DNA from 2 places in the Agrobacterium sp. 5Ca50 genome. Region 2 is predicted to be linked to the other one. Evidence: riboswitches for the same ligand, from Rfam matches in the RefSeq annotation. Region 2 holds a riboswitch; the other holds the start of a gene.
The links. A riboswitch is a leader RNA that binds a small molecule or an ion and turns the genes downstream of it on or off. The one in region 2 is predicted to bind thiamine pyrophosphate.

Region 1: linked by a shared signal. The riboswitch ahead of ACZ5FM_RS21310 (ABC transporter permease) and the one ahead of thiB (thiamine ABC transporter substrate binding subunit) in region 2 are both predicted to bind thiamine pyrophosphate.

Annotation. Positions count from the first base shown of each region.
Region 1 is NZ_AP026439.1:817,575-832,228, forward strand. It holds gene ACZ5FM_RS21255 (phosphoethanolamine transferase) at 1-362, opposite strand, end outside; gene ACZ5FM_RS21260 (FadR/GntR family transcriptional regulator) at 690-1,406, shown strand; gene ACZ5FM_RS21265 (aspartate ammonia-lyase) at 1,375-2,802, opposite strand; gene ACZ5FM_RS21270 (amino acid permease) at 3,076-4,554, shown strand; gene ACZ5FM_RS21275 (asparaginase) at 4,551-5,495, shown strand; gene ACZ5FM_RS21280 (TRAP transporter substrate-binding protein) at 5,593-6,591, opposite strand; gene ACZ5FM_RS21285 (TRAP transporter large permease) at 6,605-8,416, opposite strand; gene thiD (bifunctional hydroxymethylpyrimidine kinase/phosphomethylpyrimidine kinase) at 8,419-9,213, opposite strand; gene thiE (thiamine phosphate synthase) at 9,210-9,872, opposite strand; gene ACZ5FM_RS21300 (hydroxyethylthiazole kinase) at 9,859-10,602, opposite strand; gene ACZ5FM_RS21305 (ABC transporter substrate-binding protein) at 10,599-11,543, opposite strand; gene ACZ5FM_RS21310 (ABC transporter permease) at 11,543-12,325, opposite strand; TPP riboswitch at 12,465-12,567, opposite strand; gene ACZ5FM_RS21315 (methyl-accepting chemotaxis protein) at 12,867-14,654, shown strand, end outside.
Region 2 is NZ_AP026438.1:3,346,854-3,361,507, forward strand. It holds gene ACZ5FM_RS16060 (thiamine diphosphokinase) at 1-39, shown strand, start outside; gene ACZ5FM_RS16065 (ABC-F family ATP-binding cassette domain-containing protein) at 43-1,869, shown strand; gene ACZ5FM_RS16070 (VOC family protein) at 1,965-2,357, shown strand; TPP riboswitch at 2,434-2,542, shown strand; gene thiB (thiamine ABC transporter substrate binding subunit) at 2,584-3,603, shown strand; gene thiP (thiamine/thiamine pyrophosphate ABC transporter permease ThiP) at 3,635-5,260, shown strand; gene thiQ (thiamine ABC transporter ATP-binding protein) at 5,257-5,976, shown strand; gene ACZ5FM_RS16090 (M48 family metalloprotease) at 6,249-7,775, shown strand; gene leuC (3-isopropylmalate dehydratase large subunit) at 7,863-9,272, opposite strand; gene ACZ5FM_RS16100 (amino acid ABC transporter permease) at 9,534-10,349, opposite strand; gene ACZ5FM_RS16105 (transporter substrate-binding domain-containing protein) at 10,399-11,196, opposite strand; gene ACZ5FM_RS16110 (RNA pyrophosphohydrolase) at 11,301-11,816, opposite strand; gene ACZ5FM_RS16115 (divergent polysaccharide deacetylase family protein) at 11,864-13,060, opposite strand; gene ACZ5FM_RS16120 (S41 family peptidase) at 13,124-14,452, opposite strand; gene ACZ5FM_RS16125 (murein hydrolase activator EnvC family protein) at 14,442-14,654, opposite strand, start outside.

The sequences.
Region 1 (14,654 bases), on a different replicon from region 2:
ATTGCCATGTAGGACCCGAAACCCCATGTCAGCAGATTGCCGGCTTCCGCAGGTGTCGTTTCAAACACGTTGCGCACCATGTCGCTGTCCACGATGACGCTGAAGCGATCAATGAACCAGGACGCTGATGCGGCAATAACGATCAGCGATGCCAGAAACGGCTTGATCAGATATTTGACCGAAAAGATCGTGATCATTGCGATGAACAATGCACTCATCGCGACGTAAAGTGCAGTAATCGCTACCGGGTAGGGCGAAAGATAGATGTGTATCTTGCTCCAGAACGTTCTGTTGAGGAAAAACAGCAGATAAAGTGCGCCCAGCGCGCTTAATGTTCCGCTGCCAATAACAGGACGAAACATTTCGATCCTGTCGGTTTTCACTGTGAGAAACGCCAATTTGCCACCCGTATTTTCGTTTTGATCATAAACCGGGCAATACTCTCCTTCAGTTTTTGAAGGTCGTGGGATGTGCATTTGCAACCGGCTCTGATGGCTAGATGTCCGGCTTTTCTGACACGAACCTGAATGGCGGTCGTGGGGTGTGTCAGTTGCGTCGAAAATCGCGTAACTTACAGAAATCAATTCCGCTTTTGGTTGTGATGTTGTAGTTCGATATCTGGCTAACAGATCTGCTGCCTTCGGGTGTGGCTTCTTGACAAAGCCCGGATGTTTGTGAAGGTTGCAACTATGAGTGAACTGGCTGATTGGTTATCTGATGCAAGTCCGATCAGTCGGAAGAACGCCGCTGAATCGGTGTTCGAAGATATTCGTTCTGCAATAACGTCTGGACGTCTGTCGGTTGGTGCACGATTACCATCCGAAAGCAGCCTTGCGGTTCGTTACGGGGTTAGCAGGCCGATTGTGCGTGAAGCTTTGCGTTCGCTGCAAACGCTGGGACTAACGCAAACACGTACGGGCAGCGGCACCTTCATTCTCACATCTACACCCAGCACCGAACTGAGTTACGGCAGTTATTCCGCACGAGATCTGATTGAGGCACGCCCCTTTATCGAGGTTCCTGCTGCTGGATGGGCGGCACTGCGCCGGTCTGATGAACAGGCTACGGCTTTGCTGCATCTGTGCGATGCTATGGATCGGCAAACAGATCCCCATAAATGGGTGCTGCTGGACTCTGAATTTCATACGTTGATTGCGGAATCGTCAGGGAATGCGGTTTTTGCTAAGATTGTGACCGATGCGCGGGGCGCTATTTCCCAGCAGTCAGAATTGCTGAACATGATGGCCCATCGCCGGGAAGCGTCCAACATTGAACACCGCCGGATTGCTCAAACAATCCAGGCGGGCAATGAGCAGGACGCAATCAAGGCGATGGAGGCGCATCTTGGTCAGGTCAAGCAGGTTGTGACCAGCATTATGGCTGCGGATCGCTCCCGGCAGTCATAAGATCCTGCAAGTTGGCAAGCCGCTCCGGCTTGAGTGCTTCCAGCAACTGTTCAGCGGTCAGGTAACCGCGGTCGAGTACGATTTCAGGGACGTTGCGTCCTGTGCTGAGCGCCTCGCGCGCAATTTGTGTTGCCGCATAATAGCCGATCAGCGGGTTGAGTGCTGTCGCAAGTCCGATGGACTCTTCCAGACGTAAGGCCATGATCGCTGGATTGGCGACGATGCCCTCAACGCACCGTTCTGCCAGTGTCAGGCAGGCGGCACTCAGGTGACTGATGCTGTCGGAGAGCGACCGCACAATGACAGGCTCAAATGCGTTCAGCTGCAATTGTCCGCCTTCCGCCGCCATCGTAATTGTGATGTCGTTGCCGATGACCGTAAACGCCACCTGATTGACGACTTCCGGAATGACCGGATTGACCTTGCCCGGCATGATGCTTGATCCGGCCTGAACGGCGGGTAGGGTGATTTCTCCGATGCCGGCGCGCGGACCGGAAGACAATAGTCTGAGATCGTTGCAGGTCTTGGACAGTTTGACGGCGATCCGCTTGAGAACGCCGGATAAGTGAACAAAAGCGCCAGGATCCTGCGTCGCCTCGATCAGATCGGCGGCGGTAACGAGCGGGCGTCCGGTCAGTTGGGAAAGATGTTCGCAGGCGCGGGCAGCATAACCAGCGGGCGCATTGAGGCCAGTGCCGATAGCCGTGGCGCCAAGATTGATTTCATGCAGGAGTGCGGCCGATTCAATCAATCTAGCTCTGTCTTCACCAAGCATCACTGCAAAAGTACGGAATTCCTGGCCGAGTGTCATCGGGACGGCATCCTGCAACTGCGTGCGGCCGACCTTCAAAATGCTATGGAATTCAACGGATTTTTTCTCAAATGCCTTCTGAAGCACGCCCATAGAATGAGAAAGGGCATCAATTGCTTCGATTAGGCCGACATTGATTGCCGTTGGATAGGCGTCATTGGTCGACTGACTGAGATTGACGTGATCATTCGGGTGAAGGCGCCCGTAGTCACCCTTTTCATGATTCAGCAGTTCAAGGGCGCGGTTGGCAATCACCTCATTGGCATTCATATTGGTTGAAGTGCCCGCGCCGCCCTGTATTGCATCAACGACAAACTGGTCGTGCAACGCGCCATCACGAATTTCACGGCAGGCTTTGACAATCGCTTCCAGTCGTTCCTGATCCAGCAGACCAAGCTCGTGATTGGCCAGTGCCGCGGCCTCCTTTACGTAGGCAAGGCCACGAATGAGGTATGGGTAATGACCGATCGATGTTCCGGTTATCTGGAAATTTTCAACGGCGCGTGCCGTGTGTACACCCCAATAAACATCTGTCGGAATTTCTTTTGGACCGAGCAAATCGTGCTCCGTACGCGTCGTGACCACATTGTCCTCCTATGGATCGTGACATAATCTGTATAGCTGTAAGACAGATTATGGCTTGTGTATTCCTGTCTGTTGCAAAGGTCAACTGAACAGAATCCTGCTTGACGGCGGGCCCATGCTGCGAATATGAGAAAATATCTGTCATACAGCATTACAGCATGCCAATTGAAATACGGTCCAGCGCAGCCTCCCACGGACGGCAAGGCGACACCGCATTCGCACTCGAAAGTGTAAATCACGATCCATTGCATACAGGGCTCAGAGGGAGGAGCTATGTCAGTCGAAAATCTTCAGAAAACATCCGATGACCGAGCGGTCTTTGCCGAGGAAGACCTCGGATACCATAAGGCGCTGAAACCGCGTCAAATCCAGATGATCGCAATCGGTGGCGCCATCGGCACCGGGCTCTTTCTTGGCGCCGGTGGGCGGCTGGCCATGGCCGGACCGGCGCTGGTATTCGTCTATGCGCTTTGCGGTTTCTTCGCATTTCTGGTGCTGCGTGCACTGGGTGAGCTTATCATGTACCGGCCAAGCTCCGGTTCCTTCGTGTCTTACGCACGCGAGTTCTACGGCGAAAAAATGGCCTTTGCCGTTGGCTGGATGTATTGGCTGAACTGGGCCATGACATCGGTGGCGGACGTTACGGCCGTTGCGCTCTACATGAACTTTTTCAAGCAATATGTTCCGTGGCTTGCCGGCATCGACCAGTGGGTCTTCGCGCTAAGTGCCCTGATCATCGTTCTTGCCATGAATCTTCTTTCAGTAAAGGTGTTTGGTGAGCTGGAATTCTGGTTCAGCCTTATCAAGGTCCTGGCGCTGGCGACATTTCTGGTGGTTGGCGTCTACTTCGTCATCTTTGGGACGCCGATTGAAGGCCACACTGTCGGTTTCAGTTTGATAACGCAGAATGGCGGCTTCTTCCCCAACGGAATATTGCCGGCCTTTGTGATTATTCAAGGTGTTGTCTTTGCCTATGCATCGATCGAGCTCATCGGCACGACTGCTGGTGAAACTGAAGATCCACGCAAGGTCATGCCACGCGCAATCCGCACTGTGGTTATCCGCCTTCTGGTGTTTTATGTCGGTTCAGTTTTGTTGCTTTCGCTGCTGTTACCGTACAGCGCCTATAAGGCGGGTGAGAGCCCATTCGTGACATTCTTCGGTGCTATTGGCATTGAAGGCGCTGATGTCATCATGAACCTCGTGGTTCTGACGGCGGTGCTGTCTTCGCTGAATGCAGGCCTGTATTCCACCGGTCGTATTTTGCACTCCATGGCAATTTCCGGTTCCGCACCGGCGGCACTTGCCAAAATGAATAAGGCCGGCGTTCCCTATGGCGGCATTGCCGTGACGGCTGTCGTGACTGTGATCGGCGTCATTTTGAATGCGATTGTTCCGGCAGCTGCATTTGAAATCGCGCTCAATCTTTCGGCTCTCGGCATTATCTGCGCATGGGGTGTTATCATTCTTTGCCAGCTCAAGCTGTGGCAGCTTTCTCGTCGTGGCCAGTTGGCCCGCCCTGACTTCCGCATGTTTGGCGCGCCATACACAGGCTTTCTCACGCTTATCTTCCTGTTCAGCGTGCTTGTCCTCATGGCCTTTGACTACCCGGCGGGAACATGGACAATTGCTTCCATCTTGATAATCGCTCCGGCGCTTGTCATAGGGTGGTATCTGCTTCGTGACCGAATCCAGCAAATCGCTAGCGAGCACAATCAATCTGACGTTCCAAGCAAGCGGGGCCTGCTGTGAAGTCGCAAAACATTCTTCCTCTGGTGGCGGTAATCGCCACTGGTGGTACGATTGCAAGCAAAAAAAGTGAGGACGGATCGAGCAAGCCGTCCCTCACGGGTGAAAACCTGTTGTCTGTTCTGCCGGATATGCAGGCAAGGCTAAAGCCGGTCGAGCTGATGGCGAAGGATTCGTCCAGCCTGACGCTCGCCGACATGCAAGACATCAGTGATGAAGTCGGCAGGCAGCTGCGTGACCCTGACATCGCTGGTGTTGTCATTCTCCATGGTACGGACGCCATGGAGGAGACTGCTCTTCTGGTGCATCTTCAGCACAAACTGAACAAGCCAGTTATCTTGACCGGTGCGCAGTTTACCGCAGACCATCCTGACGCCGATGGTCCGGCCAATCTGGCAGCGGCGATTGCTCTGGCTGTTGACCCTGCCAATGCAAAGCATGGTGTTCTCCTGGGTTTTGGCGGCAGTGTGTTGTCAGCATGGGGTTTATACAAATATTCGGCTGACGAAGCCGATGCTTTCCGACTTGCGCGGCCTGATATCTGTCCATTGCTGGACACCTTTGAAAAGTCCGTCAGCAATATCCGCGTTGATATCGCTGCGATTTACCCGGGCTGTCATGCTACACATCTCGATGCCAGTCTCATTGCTGGTGTTGACGGCATTGTGCTGGCCGCGCTGGGCTCCGGTAACGCCAACCCGGAAGTGGTACAGGCCGTCAAACGTTGCAGCGACACGGGTATTCCGGTTGTTGTTTCCAGCCGCGTTCCGACCGGTCTACTGGTGCCTGGCTACGGTGGTGGCGGTGGCGGTTATGACATGGGGGCAGCGGGGGCCGTGCATTCCAAAACACTACGGCCCGGTCAGGCAAGAGTTCTGCTTGCCGTTCTGGTTGCCAATGGTGTGACCGCAGAGGTGATCGCCAATTATTTCGGTGATCTGTAACGACCTGCAATAGCGTCCCGCACTGCCAGAAAATGCGGCCTTTGGCCGCTTTTTCTTTTTCATCAATTGAATAGCGCGATCCGCTAAACCATTTTCGTCAGGCAGCTTCCGCTGCATCAATACGTGCCATGCCGCCAACCACATCGGCAAAGTCACGCCACACGGCAGTGGCACCGCCCCGCCATTGATCGAGTGCTTCTGGCTCAAAAACCTGTCCGCCCAAGGATGAGGCTACCTTCATTGACGCTGTTTCATCTTCAACGATCAGCTGGTTGAAGTAGTCGGCGCCAGCAGCCGTCTCCTCCGACAAAACTGTCTTTTCCTCATCCGACAGTCCGCTCCAGAACATACTGGAGAAATACACGACACCGGATGCGCGTATATGTCCGGTCTGTGTCATGCAAGGTACGACCTCGTAAAGTTTGAAACCGGCATAGGCAGATTTCGTCAGATCCATAGCGTCAGCCACGCCAGATGCCAGTGCATTGTAGGTTTCGGTGATAGGGATGCCGACCGGCACCGCGCCAAAAGAGCTCCAGAGTTTTGTATGCAGCGGGCTTTGGATAACCCGGATTTTCTGGCCTGCTATATCCTGCGGTGTGCGGGCCGGTTCTTTTGTCAGAAGATGGCGTGCGCCGTAATCGATAAACCCGCCAACCACAAATTGCTGCTGCAGCAGTTCACCCTTCAGGCTTTGGCCGATATCGCTGTTGACGACACGTCTGAGATGTTCCCCATCGCGAAACAGGAAGGGCAGGTCGAGAAGCTGCAACTGCGGTACCCAGCCCGAGAGGGCCGAGACCGTGGAGAGGCTGGCTTGTACTGAACCAAGCCGCATGCTTTCAGCAACTTCCTTTTCGCCGCCCAGTGCGCCATTTGCAACAATGTTGAAACGGAAGCGGCCCGGCAGGCGCGTTTCCACCTGTCTTGCGATCTGGCGCCAGATCCTGGTTTCAGGTTTGTCCTCTCCCAGCAGTGATGCAACGGTTATTGTCTGGGTCCGGGCGAAGGCCGGTCTCATCAGGACGGCTAGAGGCAGCGTGGCTGTTGCGATGCCGAGGCTTTTCAAAAACATGCGGCGAGAAAATCTATGCACGGAAAGTATCCTTTCAGCGGAAAACAAGCGCGTAGGCGCAAAGAATGGTGAGGGAGACCAAAAGCGCAGTCAGATAGGGGAGAACGGCGCGAAAGAGGGAGGACGCAGGCACTTTCGTCACGCCGCTTACGACAAAAATCAACATGCCGATGGGTGGCGTCAGTCCGTGGATCATCAGGTTCACAACCAGAATGACGCCGAAATGAATGGGATCAATGCCAGCCGCGACCGCCGCAGGCAGGAGGATGGGACCAAACAGCAGAATGGCTGCGCCAATGTCCAGCACCAGACCGGCTGCAAGCAGCACGAGATTGGCCAGGAGCAGCACGGCAAAGGCACTGCCGCCAAGCATGACTACAAAGTCCATGACGTGGCCGGCCACGCCATCGGTTGCGAGCAGGAATGCAAATGTTGCGGCTGTCCCGATCAGTAGCCCAATGGCCGCCGCCTCGGTGGCGGCTTGGCGAAACACACCATAGAGCGTTTTAGCGCCTGTTCTGGCAAAATATGCGAGTGCAAATGTATAGGCCGCAGCGAGAGCGGAGGCTTCCGTTGTGGTGACAATGCCAAAGCGAATGCCAGCGACCACAATAACACCGAGGCCAAAGGCCGGAATGGCTGCAAATGCTGCCTGCCAACGTTCTTTTGCCGGGGCAGGGAGGCGCTTGTTTTTTTCGCGTACGGTCAAATGAATGGCAATTGCCAGACAGCATGCCATGACGCCGCCCGCAAAAAAGCCTCCGACCAGCAATGAACCTATCGAGAGGTTTGTTGCGGCGGCAAGGATGAGAAACGCAATGGATGGCGGGATGACGTTATCCAGCACGGAGGTTGCGGCGATAATGGCGCCTGCCTGTGCAGGTGGATATCCGTGCCGCACCAGCTCCGGCTGGAAGGTCGATGCTCCAAACGCCGCGTTGGCGACCGAAGAACCTGACGCGCCCGAGAAAAGCACGCTGGTCAACAATACGGTTTGCGCCAGACCGGCTTGTTTGTGACCCACCAGTGTCTGGGCAACATGCACCAGCCTTTGTGCAGCCCCAGATGCGCCAAGCAAGCCGCCGGTCAGCAAGAAAAATGGAATGGCCAACAGCAGAAATTTTGACATGCCGGTGACGGTTGTCGAAACAATAGCCTGTTCCGGCAGGGAGCTGCCAAATGAAATGGCCAGATAGGCGGCAACCAGAAATGCATGGGCAAGCGGTGCCGCCAGCAATAAACCTGCCCCTGCGATCAGTGCCAGATAGAGACTGGCCGGAAATGATGTTTCGATAAGAACCAGCGGAACAGCGGTATAGAACATAGTTGCTAAAATTAGTGCAGCAAGGCCTGTCCGCCATTGCCCGGCTGCCAGCCAGCGAAGCAACATCATGATCAACAACAATGCGCCGCCGATGCCGATAAAACCGAAACGAACCCACTCCGGTAGACCAAGCGTCGGTGAGTAGCCGCCAAGCATCGTGCTTATGTTGACAGCGCCAAAGGTCAGCACAAGCGCTGCCATGACACTGATGCTATCAGCCGCAATGCGTGTCAGTGCACGCCCTCTTTCCGGCAACACGCGGACCAGTACATCAAAACGCATTGCCAATGCCCCGGTGACACTGAGCGGGGCAGCAAGCGCGATGAGGGCGATATGCAGCCAGATGCCAAGATCTTCGACGCCGACAATGCCGGTATGGAAAAAATAGCGCATGCCGGCAGTGGCAAGAACAGTGACCAGCATGATGGCAAGGACGACAACAGCAAGTGCGCCGAGCATTGCTTCTATGGCGTCGCTGAGACGCTGCGCAACATGCCTGATGTTATCCTCTCGCCAGACCATATTTACCACCAGCCGTGAAAATGGTGTACGGGTCCGCGACCGTGCCCAATTGAAAGGCCGACACTCGCTTGCAATGCCTTGTGCAGATAATCCTTCGACTGCTCCACCGCATCGGTTAGCGAATATCCTTTGGCGAGATGCGCGGTGATTGCGGCCGCCAGAGTGCATCCGGTACCGTGATCATTTTTGGTGTCGATACGCGGTGCGGAAAAGACTTTGACTTCGTTGCCATCGAGCAGAAGATCTGTGCTGTCAGGACCGTTACCGTGTCCACCCTTGATCAGCACGGCGCGTGCCCCTGCTTTCAGGATGACGTCTGCCTGGCGCGCCATCTCACTCTGGTTTGCAGCGATGGGCAGATCCGTCAACAGCGCTGCTTCTGGCAGATTGGGCGTGACGACGGCTGCAAGCGGGACAAGTTCTTGCTTCAGTGTCTCGATCGCTTCCTGTTGTAAAAGCCGGTCGCCGGAGGTTGCAACCATCACCGGATCGAGAACCACGCCGCGTTTGTAGTGGCGCAGTCGCTCTGCAATGGCCAAAATTGTCTCCGACCGGGACACCATGCCGATCTTGACGGCATCGACATCGAGGTCGGAAAAAATGGCATCCATCTGCGCGACGATTAAGGGTACGGAAATGTCTTCAACAGCCGTCACGCCCCTGGTGTTCTGGGCGGTGATTGCGGTCAGTACACTGGCGGCATAAGTACCAAGCGCTGAAAATGTCTTGATATCAGCCTGAATGCCGGCCCCGCCGCCGCTATCGGAACCTGCAATGGTCAAAGCAATGGCGGTCATGGGTGTTTCTCCGCCAGTGTAGCATCCACTGCGTCACGGAAGCTGCGTGTCGCCTCAGCAATGTCATTGGCTCTGAAAATCGCGGAGATAACCGCGATGCCATCGGCACCGGCCGCGACGACCTCTGGTGTTCTTGCCAAATCGATGCCGGCAATGGCGCCGACCGGTAGTTCGGGTCGCTGCTGACGCAGTGCTGCCCGCAACGCACTGAAACCATCAATGCCGACTGGAAGGTCAGGATTGTTTTTCGATACTGTTTCGAACACGCCGCCAATGCAGACATAGTCGACGGGGGCCGCCGCGGCGCGTGCCGCGTCCTTGGCATTTTTGACGGTAAGTCCGATGATTGCCTCGTTGCCCAAAATGCTGCGTGCCGTCTCTGCATCCATGTCGTCCGCACCCAGATGCACACCATCTGCACCAGCCGCCAGCGCGACATCAACGCGGTCGTTGATGACAAGCGGGACGCCGCTTGTTTTGAGCGCGGCTATAATTTCCTTGGCCCTTTCGATCATCGAACGGGTGGATGCCGTCTTGTCGCGGTATTGAATCAGTGTTGCGCCGTTTTCGGCCGCGATACGGGCGAGTTCCGGCAGCGGGGCGATATCGATCAGGGAGCCATCGACCAACGCGTTCAGGCGATAATCAACCTTCGTCATGTTCTATCCTTGCATGGGAAATGATGTCCTGACGGCCAATGGCCGACAGCATGTCGAGAAATGCCGGCTCGAATGTGCCGGGACCGTTGGCGTAGACCGCGGCCTGCTCTGCAGAAATTCCCGTCACACACAGGGCCGCACTGGCCGCCAGCAGCGCGTCTGGCTCTACCGCTAGGAACGCGGCGATTATGCCGCCGGAAAGGCAGCCTGTTCCGGTCACTTTCGCCATCCATGGATGACCGTTGGAAATACGGACCGATCGATTTGCGAGAGACAAATGGTCTTGCGGACCGGTTTGAATTCGCAAGCTGTTGCCTGTGTCGTCAAACAGCGCCATTTCAGCCGCATTGCCACGGATGATGGTTGGCGAATGTTGCAGAAGGTCCCTTGCAAACGCCAGTCGCGACGGAGAGTAGTCGCAGTGGACGGGGTCAACGATCCAAGGTTTGCCATGCGCATTGGCCACCTGCACAGCAAGCAGGATAACCTTGCGACGCTCCGCATCCAGCGTGCCGAGATTAATGGTCAACGCATCGGCTTTGAGAACAAAACTTTCGATTTCCTCCATCGACGATGTCATCGAAGGAATGGCATCGACCGCCGTAATGCCATCGGCAGTGAATTTCTGCACGACGGTGTTCATCAGGCAATGGACGCGAGGGCGGCTTTGCCGCACCCGCTCGAGCACATCGGCTGCCTTTTCAGCTGATATTGTATGGGCCGTGCTCATTGCAATTCCACCGCAAGGTCTTCAACGGCAGGCGCCTGTTTCACCAGTTCCATGTCCTGCATGAACTGGCCGAAACGTTCGTAACGAGCGCGATCCAGTGCCGAGGGACGTTTGGCAAAACGCGGCAGGGTGTCGATGAATGCCTGGTGGTTCAGGTCGTCATTGAGGCTGGGGTAGGCTTTGATGAACAGTTCCCAAGCTTCCTGCGGGTGGTTTGTGATGAAGATCGAGGCTTGTTCGACGGCATCAAGGAAACGCGGCAAGCGAGTGTCCGAGACCAGGTCCTTGTTGGTGATGAAGATCAGTTCGTCATAAGCGGGAACACCATGCTCCTCAGGGAAAAAGGAGTAACCTTCGTGACCTGCGAGCTTCATCTGGGTCAGTTCAAAATTGCGGAAGCCGCCAAGTGTCGCATCGACCTTGCCGCTGATCAGCGAAGGTGACAGCGAGAAGTTGACGTTGATAAGCTCAACATCGTCACGGCTGACACCTTCCTTCTCAAGCATGCGCTTCAGCATGGCATCTTCGAAACCGGATACAGAAAAACCGATCTTTTTGCCCTTCAGGTCCTTCAGGCTTTTGATCGGCCCATCAGCCAGAACCGTCACGGTGTTAAGCGGTGTCTCGACAAGTGTTCCAAACCGCAGGATCGGCAAACCGGCAGCGTTGTCGAGATAGAGGTTTGGTTGATAATGCACGCCAATGTCGGCCTGTTTGACGGCGACCAGACGCGGAACGGAAGATGGATCGGCTGGTGGTACCAGCTCGACTTCCAACCCTTCAGCTTTGAAGATGCCGCGTTCAGCGGCGATGACCATCGGCGCGTGATCGGGATTGACGAACCACTCCAGCATCACCGTCAGCTTGTCGGCGGCATGTGTCACGGATGCGGGAAGGATCGTCGCAAGTGCGATAGAAAGAGAAAGGGCAAGTTTCTTCATCAGGCGTGTTTCCTTGAGGAATTAAGAAATGGCAGAGAATGTTCAGTCTCGACCGCCCATGGGGTGAGCCCTCTGGTGACGCGGTCCATAAAAAGGCGAGAAAGCACGGTCAGAACCGCAAGAATGGCCATGGCTGCAAAAACCGTATCGGTTTGCATACGGGCATTGGCCTGCACCATGACGAAACCAAGCCCTGAGGACGCGCCGACCCATTCGCCGATGACGGCACCAAGGGGTGCGAGCGGCGCTGCGACCCGCAGGCCCGAAATCAGCCCCGGCAGGGCGAGGGGCACCCGTAACCGCAGCAGGATCTGCCAGTGTGTTGCCTGTGTGAGCGCTGCGGCATCCAGAATTGCTCTTTCCGTGCGTTGCAGGCCGTCATTGAAGGCCGAGGCGACAGGAAAGAAGATGATCAGCGTCGTCATCGCTACTTTCGAGGCCATGCCGAAGCCGAGCCACAGCACGAGGATGGGAGCAAGGACAAACACGGGAAATGCCTGCAGGATCAGCATGGTTGGCCAGACCAGCTTTCCAACTCTCGGAAATGCTGCTGTTGCGAAAGCTGTCCCAACGCCAAACCCAGTGCCCAATACAAGGCCAACCACCATTTCAGTCAGGGTGATCAGGCTGTTTTCGAGCAAGTAGGATGGCTGCCGTGACAGCGCCGAAACGACGTCATAGGGCGAGGGTAGAATATAATGCGCAGGGGCAAACAGCCACGTGCCAACCTGCCAGCCAACGACCAGCAACAGCACGCCGCAAACGGCGGATGAGACACGCATTTGGGTTTATATGAAACGATAAACCAAATGAGGGCGATGGCCGCGAACGGCACCTATAGCAATCTTGAATGTCATCTACGATCTCCAGACTTGTGACAATCACGGAGATCCAGGCAAGCGGAGAAGAGAAAAGGGGGCTTTATGCCGCTGTTTCCGTTCCTACGCCGGTACGACCCGGATCAGGTTCAAGGGTCCGGCTCACCGCCATCTCAGCATCGTAGGATGCCCCCCTCGGAATAGGTGCAAATTGTCGCGTTTTTGCCCCGCTGTCAATGAGATTGACACATCTATATGAAAACTGTCGAACATACTGTTTTTAAGGCGTTTTTTTATAACGTTCGGCCCGGTTTTGACCGATAGCTATACAAGTTTTTAATCAATTTCTTTCTATAACGGTGTCGAACGACACCTTCCGGGGCTGCATGACGCTTGTTGTTTGAGCTTTTAGTCGAAGCATAGTTTTCCCACAAAAATCGATGTCGGAATGCCGCAGCCCTGCGGTACAGTATTCCGTTTGTCCTTTCGTTCTAGGAAGTCCAACATGTTGAAAAACCTCAGCATCAAGTGGAAGATACTTTCCACCTTGTTCATGCTCGGCTTGGTTTCGTTTGGTGGTTTTACATTCATTACCGCCAAGTTCAGTGATGCAAACTCCAGCTACCTTGGCTTCATCGACAAGGAAGCAACCTCCGCCATGATGAGCGCCCGTGCCGCTTCCGGTATCTGGACGTCGGTTGTCTGGGCCGAACGCATGCTGCAAATGGATGCTCAGCATCCTGGCCTGCCGGAGATGCGTGAACGCTTCGCCTCCAACTTCAAGCTTGCCAAGGACCGTCTGGCCGCCGTGCCGGCGTCGGTTCCGAGCCGCAAGGACGATATCGAGAAGTTGCTGGCTTCGACCAACGAACTGCAGACCATGTATGAAAAAATGCTGCAGCTGCATTTCGGCGGCAATGGCGCAGAACTGCCAGCCATGCAGTCAAAGCTGGAAACACTGCTAAAGCAGGTTTCGGATCAGGCCGGTGCCAACAACACCGCACTGTCGCAGCTTTTGGACAATGGCAGCAAGTCGCTTTCCGCATCGATCGGCTCGACGATTACACAGAGCTTCATCTTTATGTGTGTTGGCTTGGTGGCGGCCGTTTGTTTTGCGATTTACGTCGCTCACGCCGGTATCACTGCACCGATGGTTCGTTTGCGCGAACGCATGCAGACACTGGCCAGTGGCGATGTGAAGTCTGAAATTGACGGCCTGGACCGCAAGGACGAAATTGGCAACATGGCGGCCGCCGTGGCCGTGTTCCGCGACAACGCCATTGAACGTGGTCGCCTGTCCCGTCAAGCTGATGAAGATCGCGTCAGCACCGAGAATGAGCGCGCTGAACGCGAGCAGCAGAAGGTCCTGGAAGCCGCAGAAATTCAGAAAGCCGTCGATACGCTGGGTGCCGCGCTTGGCAAACTGGCTGATGGCGATCTGGCTGCGCGTATTGCACATCCATTTAACGGCCAACTGGACACACTGCGTCAGAACTTCAACCATTCAGCAGAAAAGCTTGATCTGGCGATGCAGAGCGTTGGTACAAATGCCCGCGCCATCGATGCTGGTGCTAATGAAATCCGCTCCTCGGCTGACGACCTTTCCCGCCGCACAGAGCAGCAGGCTGCTTCTGTTGAAGAGACAGCCGCCGCTCTGGAAGAAATCACCACGACGGTCAAAGATTCCGCCAAGCGCGCAGAAGAGGCACGCCACCTGGTTTCCCGTACCCGTCAGGAAGCAGAAAAGTCTGGTGAAGTGGTGCGTGAAGCCGTCACCGCCATGGAGCAGATCGAAAAATCCTCCAGCGAAATCGGTAACATCATCGGTGTTATCGATGACATCGCCTTCCAGACCAACCTGCTTGCTCTGAACGCGGGTGTCGAAGCGGCGCGCGCCGGTGAAGCTGGTAAGGGTTTTGCTGTTGTGGCGCAGGAAGTTCGTGAACTTGCCCAGCGTTCCGCGAATGCCGCAAAGGAAATCAAGTCGTTGATCACTGCCTCGACATCGCATGTCGAAACCGGGGTTCACCTTGTCGACCAGACAGGCAAGGCGCTGGACGCGATCGTTTCTCAGGTTCAGGAAATCAACCAGCATGTTCACGCGATTGCTGAGGCAACCCGCGAACAGTCGGTTGGTCTTCAGGAAATCAACACCGCCGTCAACACCATGGATCAGGGCACGCAACAGAACGCTGCCATGGTCGAAGAAACAACGGCGGCAAGCCATGGTCTTGCAACGGAAGCCACGTCCCTCAACTCGCTGCTCGGCCAGTTCAGACTGACAGGCACCGGC
Region 2 (14,654 bases):
ATCATCCTTGCCCGCCCTTATGACATGACTGGAGCCTGAGCCTTGGCGCCTCCCATTTTGAAACTTGACGATATCACGCTGACCTTTGGCGTTACGCCGCTGCTGAACGGTGCCAACCTGCAAGTGGAACCGGGTGACCGTATCTGCCTCGTTGGTCGCAATGGTTCCGGCAAGTCCACGCTGATGAAAATTGCCGCCGGCCTGGTCGAAGCGCAATCGGGCGAGGTTTTCCGTCACCCCTCCTCGACCATCCGTTATCTTGAGCAGGCACCGGATTTCAGCGGTTACGATACCGTACAGGCCTATGCCGAAGAAGGGCTTGGACCGGGCGATGATCCCTATCGGGTGACATATCTGCTTAACCACCTTGGCCTGACGGGACAGGAAGACCCCAAAAGCCTGTCCGGTGGTGAAGCCCGTCGTGCGGCGCTTGCTCGCGTCATGGCACCTGAACCCGACATCCTGATGCTGGACGAGCCGACCAACCATCTGGATCTGCCGACAATCGAATGGCTGGAAGATGAACTGCAGAAAAGCCGCAGCGCACTGGTCCTCATTTCGCACGACCGTCGGTTCCTTGAAAAAGTTTCCAACTCCACTGTATGGCTTGATCGCGGTACTTCGCGTCGCCTCAGCCGCGGCTTTGCCCATTTCGAGGAATGGCGCGACAAGGTGCTGGAAGAGGAAGAACTCGAGCAGCACAAACTCGGCAAGGCGATTGAGCGCGAAGAACACTGGATGCGCTATGGTGTAACCGCCCGTCGCAAACGCAATATGCGCCGCGTCGGCGAACTTCAGGCGATGCGCGCTCAACATCGTGGCCACAAGGGACCGCAAGGTTCCGTGCAGACCACAGCTGTCGATACCCGTGAATCCGGCAAACTGGTGATCGAGGCCGACAGCATTACCAAGTCCTATGGTGATCGCACCATCGTGGCACCCTTCTCACTGCGCGTGCATCGTGGCGACTGTATTGGTCTGGTTGGGCCAAACGGAGCAGGCAAGACCACGCTTTTGAAAATGCTGACCGGACAGCTGCAACCAGATAGCGGCACGGTCAAACTTGGCACCAATCTCGACATCGCCACGCTCGATCAGAAGCGTGAAGAACTGAACCCGAATGACACGCTAGCGCACTATCTGACCGACGGACGTGGTGAAAACCTGCTGGTCAATGGCGAACTGAAGCACGTGACCGGCTATATGAAGGATTTTCTGTTCCAGCCGGAACAGGCCCGCACACCGATCAGGAATCTCTCCGGTGGTGAACGTGCTCGTTTGATGCTGGCGCGTATTCTCGCCCGCCCCACCAACCTCCTCATTCTCGACGAACCCACCAACGACCTCGATATTGAGACGCTTGATCTGTTGCAGGAAGTGGTCGCCGGATTTGTCGGCACCGTCATTCTCGTCAGCCACGACCGCGACTTCCTCGACAGAACAGTGACCTCGACCATTGCGCCGGCCAATCCCGATGCGCCAGATGGCCGCTGGATCGAATATGCCGGCGGTTATTCCGACATGATGGCGCAGCGCAAGGGCGCGGCCGAGGAAAAGCGCAAGGCGGAAAAGCAGGAAAAGGCAAGAAGCACCTCCTCTTCAACTGCGTCGGATGATGCACCAAAGGCCAAGGGTAAATTGTCCTTCAAGCAGAAGTTCGCTCTGGAGAACCTGCCCAAGGAAATGGAAAAGGCCCAGATCGAAATCGCCAAGCGCGAAGAAAAGATGGCCGATCCCAACCTCTTCACCAAAGACCCCGCAGCTTTTGGCAAGCTTGCCGACGAAATGGAAAAGCTGCGACACAAGCTGGTCACTATGGAAGAAGAGTGGTTGGAGCTTGAAATGCTGCGCGAGGAACTGGAAGGCTAAATTCCTTCCACCATATCGGAACCTCTGTTCTTCATCCGTCTTTGACAGGGAAGCGATTTTACGTTTTCCTTGGCAAAGATGGAGGAGTTCAGAAAATGCGTATGATTTTCGTCAATCTGCCTGTTCGCAATATCGAAACGACAAAAGCTTTCTTCACCGCACTCGGCTTCAGCTTCAATCCCGAATATTCGGACGAGAGAACGCTCTGCATGATCGTGGAGCAGAACATCTTCGTCATGTTGCTCCAGGAAGAACGTTTCCGTGATTTCATCAACGGCGATATTGCCGACGCCACCCGCACGACCGAAGTGTTGACCTGCCTGACGGCAGAAAGCCGCGAAGACATCGACAGGATGATTGCGACAGCATTGTCATCCGGCGGCCGCGAATGGAAACCGATTCAGGATCATGGCTTCATGTATGCCGGAAGTTTTCAGGATCCCGACGGCCATGTCTGGGAACTGGTCCATATGACCGGGCAATCCTGAAACCATCGGATTTGACACCCGACTGTTGCCATGGCTGGCTATCTTGCCAATTGATGACAGTAAGATTACATCTTGCCTTGCTCTAACGGGGTGCTTTGTCTTTACCGACAAGGCTGAGAGGCTTCCGCCAACCCGAAGAACCTGATCCGGTTAACACCGGCGGAGGGATTAGACGGCTCATTATCAGCGCCCTATTCCCGTTCAACATATGAAAGAGGAGGCGCGGATGCGCAGCATTTTGAACAATTCCCTGATTGCCAAGGCACTGGTGCTTGCGGCATTTGCCGTGCCCGGCGCAGCATTTGCAGCCGACAAGGCACTGACGGTCTACACCTATGAAAGCTTCGTGTCCGAGTGGGGTCCTGGCCCCAAGGTCAAGGAAGCATTTGAGAAAAATTGCCAGTGCACTGTCAATTTTGTCGGTGTTGCCGATGGCGTTGCGCTTTTGACGCGCCTCAAGATGGAAGGTGAAACATCCCACGCCGATGTCGTTCTGGGGCTCGACACCAACCTTGTTGCTGAAGCCAAGGAAACCGGCCTGTTCGAGGCAAGCGGCATCGATACGTCAGCTGCCAGGATTCCAGGCGACTTCAAGGATGATATCTTTGTTCCCTACGACTACGGCCACTTCGCCATCATCTATGACACCCAGACCATCAAGAACCCGCCACAGAGCCTGAAGGATCTGGTCGAAGGTGATCCTTCCCAGAAGATTGCCATTCAGGACCCGCGCACCTCTACTCCCGGCCTTGGCCTGCTCCTGTGGGTGAAGTCCGTTTATGGTGATCAGGCACCGGAAGCCTGGGCAAAGCTCAAGAACCGTATTTTGACGGTCACGCCGGGCTGGTCTGAAGCCTATGGCCTGTTCACCAAGGGAGAAGTGCCAATGGTGCTGTCCTACACGACCTCACCTGCCTACCACATGGTCGCAGAAAACACCGACCGCTATCAGGCAGCCAGTTTCTCGGAAGGTCATTACATTCAGATCGAGGTGGCCGGCCTATTGAAAAATGCTCCGGAGAAAGACCTTGCCAAGTCATTCCTCTCCTTCATGCTGACACCAGGTTTCCAAGACGCCATACCGGAAAATAACTGGATGATGCCGGCTGCGGCAACCAGCGCACCGCTGCCAGAGGCGTTTTCCAAACTTGTTGTACCGACCAAGACATTCCTGATGTCACCTGAGGAGGTGGCCAAGAACCGCAAGGCATGGATTGATGAGTGGCTGACAGCCATGAGCATCTAACCTTTGCAAATCGGAAATTCGGGCCAGCGCCATGATTTCAAAGGCCGAACAACGGCAATCGATAGGCACGGGAATGGCGGCTTTTGCCGCTGTTCTCGCATTCATTGGCCTTGGCACATTTGCCCTTCTGTCTTTTGATGCAGGTGCTGCAAGCGATGAGCTGTTCGGTACCTACACCTGGCGTATCCTGCGCTTCACCCTCTATCAAGCAACGTTATCGACCGGACTATCGATCCTTTTTGCGCTGCCTGTCGCACTGGCTTTGGCAAGACAAACTGCGTTTCCCGGTCGTATCTGGATTATCCGCCTTATGGCCGTTCCCATGGGGCTACCGGTTATCGTCGGTGCGCTTGGCCTTATTGCCATCTGGGGAAGACAGGGCTTCCTGAACACCACACTGACATCACTCGGTGTTGAACAACCTTTCAGCATTTACGGCCTGTCAGGAATTCTGCTGGCACATGTCTTCTTTAACCTGCCGCTTGCCACCCGTTTGCTACTGGCCGGGCTGGAGCGTATTCCCGGTGAATATTGGCGTATGGCGGCAAGCCTTGGCATGCCCTCCTGGTCCATTTTCCGGTTCATTGAATGGCAGGCGCTGATAAAACTGGTTCCCGGTGTCGCCGGGCTGATTTTTATGCTCTGCGCCACCAGTTTCACCCTTGTGCTAATGTTGGGCGGCGGGCCTGCGGCGACAACGCTTGAAGTGGCGATCTATCAATCGCTGCGCTTTGATTTCGATCCTCCACGCGCCATTGCACTTGCTACTCTGCAAATCGTCATGACCGGGTTGTTGCTCGCCTTATTAGGCTGGCTGCCCAGACCTGACGACGAGGGTTTGAGCCACGGCCGAGCAATCCAGCGCTATGATGGAAAACGGCTTCAGGTACGGCTGCGCGACGGTATTCTAATTATCGCCGCTGTGGTTTTTATGATGGCACCCTTACTCAGTATCGCCATATCCGGCTCCACCGCCAACTTATCGCGCCTGTTGGCGGCCGATGTGTTCTGGCAGGCAGCCGGAACCAGCCTGTCCATTGCGCTGGTTTCAGCCAGTATTGCCATTGGCATTTCCGTCGCCCTCATCAACGCGCGCTCGACGATCCGTGGCAACCGCAAGGCAAACCTGACACTACGTCTTATGGCCTCCACGATGTCCGGTGGCGCATCCATGGTGCTGCTGGTGCCACCAGTGGTGCTGGGGAGTGGCTGGTTCCTGCTGTTACGGCCGCTTGGTGACATCACGCTGTTTGCACCGGCGCTGGTTGCCTGCATCAACATGCTGATGGCGCTTCCCTTCGTTATGCGGGTACTTGAACCGGCGTTCCAGACCCACCAGGCACGAACAGCAAGACTGTCAGCCAGTCTCGGCATGCATGGTTTTGCCAGATTGCGTTACATCCATTGGCCAATCCTGCGTAGACCCCTGGCAACGGCCTTCAGCTTTGCAATGGCGCTGTCGCTTGGCGATCTCGGCGCAATCGCCCTGTTCGGCTCGCAGAACTTTATCACGCTGCCTTGGCTGGTTTACAGCAATATGGGCAGCTATCGTACCAATGACGCCGATGGTTATGCGCTGATCCTGGGTGTGATCTGCCTGATATTGGCCATGGGTGGCGCAGGCACCGCACAAACCCGCAAGGAGCAAAACCAATGACTGAAACCGCTCCTTCCGGCATTCGTTTTAATGATGTAGCGCTGAAACTTGGATCGCAGGAGTTTTCCTTTGATTGCCACTTGCCGCAGGGCAAGATCACGGCAATTACCGGCCCATCCGGCTCAGGGAAATCAACCCTGTTGAATCTGGTCGCTGGTTTTGAAACAGCAGATGCCGGCACCATCATGATTGACGGGCAGGTCGTCACACACCTAGCCCCGGCCGAGCGACCGGTCTCGGTGATCTTTCAGGACAACAACCTGTTTTCGCACCTTGATGTGTTCACCAATATAGCGCTCGGCATCAATCCTTCGCTGAAACTTTCCGCGCAAGAGCGGCAGTCCGTTTCAAATGCCCTGCAGCGTGTCGGTCTTGCGGGCTTTGAAAAGCGTCTGCCGCCAAATCTGTCGGGTGGAGAACGGCAACGCGTTGCCATGGCACGGGCTCTGGTGCGCCACCGCTCGGTTCTGTTGCTGGATGAGCCCTTTGCCGCTCTTGATCCCGGTTTGCGCGCCGGGATGGCTGAATTGCTGTCCAGTTTGCATCAGGAAACCGGCAACACTGTATTGCTGGTCACCCACAAACCCGAGGAAGTACAACAGTTGGCCAAACATGTCGTGTTCATGGATAAGGGGAAAATCCTGTTCCAGGGCACACCGGAGATTTTTTCCGAGAACGGGAACATCCCCCAAATTCGTACGTTCCTGAACGGATAGCTGCGGCACACGCCGTTCGCCACAATTTCGACGCGGGCAAGTGGCAATCGGCTTAGTACGGCTTCAACAGGGGATTGAGTTTATTTGATCGTCTATTTGCTAATTTACTTTGGTTGCCTGATGAGCCATGCAAGATGGTCAAGAATATTGAAAAGATTCGTCATCGATAATAGCACACCACAAGGCGTGACAATTTGTGTCCATTGATGGACAGTATTCGCACAATAAACTAGCAGTGCGTAACATCAGGGGCATAGGAACTGACTGACAAGATGACGATTTCCATAATAGCAAGGCCGGCAAGGACATCTGATCCGCGCGCGCAGCGTTATGGCAAACTTGTGCGCTCTGTTGCCGGCCTGACAATTGCTGCGATGACGCTCAGTGCATGCCAGTCGCTGTTCAGCCAATCCTACCAGGCAAGTGTTCGCCCGTCGGACAACCCGCAGACTGTTGAAGAAGTTCAGAAAAATGACCCGCGTGCCCAAATGGGAGCACGCGAACACCCGCGTATTGTTGCAAGTTATGGCGGTGAATACCGCGATGAAAAAACCGAACGGCTGGTTGCCCGCATTACCGGTGCACTGACGGCCGTTTCGGAAAATCCGCAGCAATCCTACCGCATTACCATTCTCAATTCCCCGGCGATCAACGCATTCGCGCTGCCCGGTGGCTATCTTTATGTGACACGCGGACTGTTGGCGCTCGCCAACGACGCGTCGGAAGTTGCCGCCGTTCTGTCGCACGAAATGGCCCACGTCACTGCCAACCACGGCATTGAACGCCAGCGCCGAGAAGAGGCTGAGGTGATTGCCAGCCGTGTTGTGGCGGAAGTGCTGTCCAGTGATCTGGCTGGAAAACAGGCATTGGCGCGCGGCAAGCTGCGATTGGCAGCATTTTCTCGCCAGCAGGAGTTGCAGGCCGACGTCATTGGTGTACGCATGCTGGGTGAGGCGGGTTATGACCCCTATGCCGCTGCGCGCTTCCTCGATTCCATGGCCGCTTATGCCCGTTACACATCCGTTGAGCCGGATAGCGACCAGAGCCTCGACTTCCTTTCCAGCCATCCCAATGCGCCACAGCGCGTTGAGCTGGCACGTCGCCATGCTCGCGCCTTCGGGCAGGAAGGCAGCGTCGGAGATCGTGGCCGCGAATGGTATCTGAACGGCATTGACGGCCTGCTTTATGGCGACAGCCCGCAAGAAGGCTATGTACGTGGCCAGACATTCCTGCATGGCAGCCTTGGCATTCGTTTCGATGTGCCGGAGGGTTTCCAAATCGACAACAAGGTTGAAGCCGTTCTTGCAACCGGCCCAGGCGAAATGGCCATCCGTTTTGATGGTGTGGCAGATGCCAAGCAGACCGATCTTGCCAATTACCTGACCAGCGGCTGGGTGGCCGGCCTTCTGCCGAATACCGTGCGCAAAACGCAGGTCAACGGTCTCGAGGCAGCAACTGCCCGCGCCACAGCTGAAAAATGGGATTTCGACGTTACTGTCATCAGGCAGGGTCAGCAGATTTTCCGCTTCCTGACAGCTGTACCGAAGGGCAATCCACAGCTTGATACGGTCGCGAACGTCTTGCGTACCAGCTTCCGGCAGATGACCAGCGCAGAAATCGCCTCACTCAAGCCATTGCGCGTGCGCGTGGTAACGGCAAAGCCAGGCGAAACCATAGCCACCATGGCGGCGCGCATGATGGGCACGGACCGCAAACTGGATCTGTTCAAGATGATCAATGCGATGGGCGCCGGTGCAGTGTTGCAGCCCGGACAGCGCGTGAAGATCATCGCGGAATAACCGGCGAATTACGCCTTCTATCCGAACAAAAAGCCCTCAGGAAATTTCGTTTCCTGAGGGCTTTGTCTTATTCGGCAGTCTTAAATCTTATTTCCACTCGCGCACGTCAACGAAGTGGCCAGCGATGGCAGCAGCAGCGGCCATGGCAGGCGACACAAGGTGCGTACGGCTCTTGTAGCCCTGACGTCCCTCGAAGTTACGGTTCGAGGTCGACGCACAACGCTCACCCGGCTGCAGGCGATCATCATTCATCGCAAGACACATCGAACAGCCAGGTTCGCGCCATTCGAAACCGGCGTCGAGGAAGATCTTGTCGAGACCTTCGGCTTCCGCCTGTTCCTTTACTAGACCGGAGCCGGGAACAATCATAGCCGAGACGGTTGGTGCAACCTTGCGACCATCGACCATCACCGCAGCAGCCCGTAGATCTTCGATACGTCCATTGGTGCACGAACCGATGAACACCCGGTCAATGGCGACGTCAGTCATTTTGGTGCCCGGCTGCAGGCCCATATATTCGAGCGCACGCCACTTGGAGTTACGCTTGTTTTCGTCAGCGATATCATCCGGGTTTGGAACGGTGCCCTGAACCGAAACAACGTCTTCCGGTGACGAACCCCAGGAAACGATCGGCGGTAGATTGGCGCCATCGAGAACAACGATCTTGTCGTAATGTGCGCCTTCGTCAGACTTCAGAGTCTTCCAGTAGGAAATTGCCTGTTCCAGCGTTTCACCCTGCGGTGCACGTGGCTTGCCCTTGATATACTCGAAGGTCGTTTCGTCCGGAGCAATCAGGCCCGCACGTGCGCCGCCTTCGATTGTCATGTTGCAGACCGTCATACGGCCTTCCATTGACAGAGACTGAATGGCTTCGCCTGCAAATTCAATCACGTGACCGGTACCACCGGCTGTGCCGATTTCACCGATGATGGCGAGGATGATATCCTTGGCTGTTACGCCTTCCGGCACCTTGCCATCGACACGCACCAGCATGTTCTTGGCCTTCTTCTGGATCAGCGTCTGGGTCGCCAGAACGTGTTCCACTTCCGAAGTGCCGATACCGTGCGCCAAGGCGCCAAACGCGCCATGCGTCGATGTATGGCTGTCACCGCACACAATCGTCATGCCGGGCAGGGTAAAGCCCTGTTCAGGACCGACGATGTGAACGATACCCTGACGTTTGTCGCGCTCGGAATAATATTCAACACCGAATTCCTTGGCATTTTGTGCCAGCGCTTCAACCTGAATACGGCTTTCTTCGTTCTTAATGCCTTCAAGACGGTCAGCAGTGGTTGGAACATTGTGGTCGACCACGGCCAGTGTGCGGGTTGGCGAATGAACGGGACGACCCGCCATACGCAGACCTTCAAAGGCCTGCGGCGACGTCACCTCGTGAACAAGGTGACGGTCGATGTAGAGAAGACAGGTTCCGTTGGGATCACTATTAACGACGTGATCATCCCAGATTTTATCATAAAGGGTGCGGGGTGCGCTCATGGCTTTATCCATCGGATATTGAAAAAGGGAAATGGGCTTCGCAAAAAGGCTGACAGCCTTGAAGGGCTATCAGGCGAGCGTAAGTCGGCTGTTGAGCGCCCCGGACAAGCGCGCGAAGAAACGTGCCGGCAGACGCTTATGATCCTGCAGCACGAAAATATTTTGCGCGAGACATCCGAATTTCGATCCCATGGCCATTTCATTAGCAGATTGCTGCCTGCGCTTCAATATCAATCACACGCAGGAACACGGGGGCTCGCCTTATCCAGCCGGAGCCCGCCGCATGGCCTTTTCAATACGCCTGAGAACAAGCGACAAACCAACCGTGAGGATCAGGTAGATATAGGCGACGATCGAGTAGGTTTCGAAGAAACGAAACGAGCCAGCTGCGTAGACCTTGGCCATCTGGGTTATGTCGGCAACGCCAAGCACCGACACCAACGAACTGTCCTTCACCATCGATACAAAGTCGTTGGAAAGTGGCGGAAAAACCGTCCTGACCGCCTGCGGCAGAATGATCAGCCGAAACCGTTGGTAACGATTAAGCCCAAGAGCCTTTGCGGCCTCAATCTGTCCTTCGTCAACGGACTGAATACCAGCGCGAAAAATTTCCGCGAGAAAAGATGCGTAACCAATCGTAAGCGCGATAATCGCCCGCCAGACCAGCGAGAAGTCACGCACCAGAACCGGCTCCAACCAGCCTGCCGACACAAGCGGCGTAGTCACCCAGTTGTAGAGACTGACAAGCCCCGGCGCCCCGACAAAAGCAATATAGAACAGCAAGACCAGGATGGGGATGCCGCGGATAACTTCAATGTAAAAGCGCGCAATCTGCCGCAGCACCACATTGTGAGACAGACCGAGTAGTGCAATGCCGAGACCAAACACAACAGCAAGAAAAAAAGCTGCGAGCGTCACGAAAATGGTGATACCGATGCCTTTGACAACGGTGGAAAAAACCTGCGCGTAAAGGTCGGTGGCAATGATTGTTACCGCTAGTCCAGCACCGATCACGACCAATGCAACAAGCCACCACGGAAAGTCTTTCTCCGTGGTGCTGTGTTTGATAAAACTCATCGTGACAATTTCCGATAAACGGAAATCAGCATGCAGGCGATGATTTCACTCATTCGCCAAGCTTGTAATCGAGGAACCACTTCTTATCGAGCGCGGCAATGGTGCCGTCTGCCTTAAGGGCCGCGATACCTGCATTGATCGGTGCGACGAGGTCCGAGCCCTTTTTGAAGATGAAGCCGAAATCATCGCCGCCCAAAGGCGCACCAATCAGCTTCAAGGTGCCGTTGGACGCGGCTACGTGACCATTGCCGGCAACTCCATCGGTCAGGACCAGATCAACGTCGCCGGTCTTGAGCGCCTGTACGCTTGCACCGAAGGTTTCCAGCAGCTTGATACGCGGGTTCTGCTCGTTGCCGTCGAGAACATCATAAACGGCGGTGTAAAATGGGGTTGTTCCAGCCTGCGCACCAACAAGGCCTTTTTCGAAGGCAGCAAAGCTCTTGGCATCGGCGAAGCGGTTTTCATCAGCACGCACCAACATGAACATTTCCGAGCGCATGTAGGGGTCGGAGAAGTCGACCTTTTCCTTGCGGTCATCCTTGATGCTGATGCCGGTCATGCCGATGTCATATTGGCCATCCGAAACCGCCTGGATCATCGCGTCCCAGGAGATGTTCTGATATTCGACCTTGAAGTTCAAACGCTTGGCAAGCTCGGCAACCGCATCATATTCCCAGCCGATAGCCTTGCCAGACTTAGGATCGACAAACTGCAGCGGCGGGTAAGCATTTTCCGTAACCACTACCACCGTACGCCCTTTAAGGTCGGGAAGATCGGCAGCAAAACCCGTGAAAGGGGCAACAATTGCGGCCATGATGCCGGCAAGCAGCGTACGTCTGAAAAACATGTCTTTCTCCTGTGGCGGGAGCGGTGAAAATGTCACATTTCAAGCCGCAAAGACAAGAAACAAATTGGCTTGAAACATGCGGCTTTTAAAACGATCCGGTTAAATCAGGCCTGCGGAGAGAGGTGCCGGAATTCGGCGATAACCTGCTCGTAAACACCGCGTTTGAACGGCACGATAAGGTCCGGCAGGCTTTCCATCGGCTTCCAGCTCCAGGCATCGAATTCCGGATAATTGCCGGTTGGTGGCGGGTTGATCTCGATCTCGCTTTCGTCGCCGTCAAAACGGAAAGCAAACCAGCGCTGCGCCTGCCCACGGAATTTTCCTTTAAGGCCAATGCCAAGAAGATGAGGTGGCAGGTCGTAATGTATCCAGTCGCGCGCTTCTGCGAGCAGTGTGATGCTACGCATGCCGGTTTCTTCATAAAGCTCGCGAATAGCGGCGTTCAACGGCTTTTCGCCATCATCGATGCCGCCCTGAGGCATTTGCCACAGCTGCTCGGAGCCATCATATTCCGAGTTCTTTTCAGGGATACGTCGTCCGGCCCAAACCAGCCCTTGCGCATTCAACACCATAATCCCAGCGCAGGGACGGTAAGGCAAATCTTCAGGCTTGATTGTCATGAACAGTCCTCACGGAAAACGGCATACGATAGCCGCAGCAGCGATCTTTACTGTCCCGGCCTGTCAGAAACAAGCGCCGAAACCGCAACGATCTCAATGCCGCGTGATGTCGCTTCGGAGACCCAGTCGGACACCGCGGTAATGCTCTCATCAAAGGCCGAGGCAACGCCAATCGCCGAGCCGTTGCGACGCGCCAGACGTTCAAGATCATCAAGCCGTGTCATGATGGATGAACGGTTCACCTGTTCGTCGATCTGTATATCGCCAAACGCGTGCGGCATTGCCAAAGCTTTGGCGACCGCGCCGGTCTGGGATTGCGCCGAAGAACCATCATCAAGGAACAGCAGCCCGCGCTCGCTGACGTCACGCAAAACAGGTTCCAGCATCTTGGCATCGGCCATGTAGCGGCCGCCAAGGTAATTCATCACACCGGTATAGTTGGTGATCTTGGCCATGGAACGGTGTAGGCGCTCCATATTGATCTTCTGGCTGTCACCAACCAGTAAGGTATCAGGACCGGGATTGTTACCGGGATAACCGAACGGTTCAAAAGGTACCTGCAGCAGAATTTCATGCCCCTCACGCCGCGCCTCCTGCATCCAGCGCTGCAAGCTGTTGCCGCTGGCTGCAAAGGCAAGCGTGATTTCCGGTGGCAATGTTCTGATAGCGTTCTGGGTGCCGGTCTGACTAAGGCCAAGTCCACCAATCACAATGGCAATACGTGTACCACGCGCGCCAGACCAGGGACGGGCATATTGTTCCAGCGAACGCAAACCATCAGCTCCGGTTTTCGGCAATTTGCCAAATGCCGAATCCTCCAGCAGATCCTCGTTCGGCATGGTGGCCATGCGCGGGTTCTGACCATAAGTCTGACCGGTCATCAAAACCGGACCGTCACCATCCCGGGGGCGGGGTGAAAACACCGATACGACATTGCCGTCTTCCGTGGTGTCCTGACGTATATTTGCGCCGGACCGGCCACTGCTGACGGGAAGTCCAGCCGTTTCTTTTTCCGTTTTGGTTTGAGGCGACGGAGTTGTTTCCGCCTGCGCAACGTCAGGCGATGATTGTGGATCGAGGCCGGGTTTTGCCAGATTGTCAGGAGCAATCACTGTGTAAACAGACAATCCCAGAACCGCGCATAGCGCAACGGTACCGGCAAGAGCAGCAACAGAAAAACGCCGGCTTTTGCCGGCGCTTTCCTTACGATCTTGCCCCAAGGGTTTGCGCAGTTCAGATACCAAAACGCGGCCTATCCCGATTGTTGTATGCAGGGGTAGGAAGCGCCGGAAAACCGGCGCCCCTTATTACTGCTTGGTTACGACAGCTTTTTCAGGGTTTGGCGGGAAAGACGGGTCGGTCTTGTCGCCGCGCAGCAGATCAAGCGCGTAGTTCAGCTGAATGTCGTCCTTGGCTTCCGGCGGCACATAAGCAGCAGAACCCGAACCTTCGTCCGTTTCGCTCTGGCCCTGGATGTGACCCGGCAGGCTGGATTCACCTTCGGAGCGAATGCGGCCCTGAAGCTCTGGCGGCAGCGGCTGGTCGACCTTGATATCAGGTTCGATACCTGTGCCCTGAATGGACTTGCCAGATGGCGTGTAATAGAGCGCCGTGGTCAAACGAAGCGCACCGGTTTCACCCAGCGGGATGATCGTCTGGACAGAGCCCTTGCCGAACGAGCGAGTGCCGACAACGGTGGCACGACGCAGATCCTGCAGAGCACCGGCAACGATTTCCGAAGCAGACGCCGAACCACCGTTCACCAGAACGATAACCGGCTTGCCGTCCGTCAGATCGCCCGCGGTTGCGTTGAAGCGACGGGTTTCTTCCGGGTTACGGCCGCGGGTCGAAACCACTTCACCTCTTTCAAGGAAGGCATCCGATACGTTGATCGCCTGATCAAGCAGGCCGCCCGGGTTGAGGCGAAGGTCGAGAACATAACCCTTCAACTTGTCAGCAGGTACCTCGGCCTTGATTTTTTTGATCGCGGCTTCGAGATCGTCATAGGTCTTCTCAGTGAATGAGATCACACGCAAATAACCAACATTGTCACCTTCAACACGCGACTTGACGGCACGTACGGCAATGATGTCGCGCATAACGGTGATATCAAGCGGCTTGTCAGCACCCTGACGAATGATCGTCAGCTTGATAGGTGTCTTGACCTCACCGCGCATCTTTTCAACGGCCTGCTCGAGCTTGAGACCTCGAACCGGCTGACCATCGATTTCCGAAATGAAGTCGCCGGCCAAAATGCCAGCTTTGGAGGCAGGCGTATCATCGATTGGTGTGATAACCTTGACCAGTTCATTTTCCATGGTCACTTCGATACCGAGGCCACCAAACTCACCCTTGGTCTGGCTACGCATATCGGTAGCATCCTGCGCATTGAGGAAGCTTGAATGCGGATCAAGAGAGCTGAGCATGCCATTGATGGCGTTCTCAACCAGCTTCTTGTCATCCGGTGGCGTTACATATTGTGCACGTACGCGCTCGAATACGTCGCCGAAAATCGACAATTCCTTATAGGTAGACGGCCCAGCGGCCTGCGCCGGGATGCTCGCAGAATAAATGACACTCATCGCCGTGGCACCCATGAGTCCACCGATGAGCAGAAGCGAAACCTTACGAATCATTGTGCGCCCTTCCGGTATTTTTTGCGGTCCACCAAGGTTGGGAATCAACCGGCACACCGTCTTTTCTGAATTCTATGTAAAGCGTTGGCCTATCAGTTTCCAGCGCCAATGCTGCTGCACTGGCCACTCTTTTTGCTCCCATGGAAGCAATGGGTTCACCTGAAAACACGAACATACCCTGGCGGGTTCTTATCGCATCCAT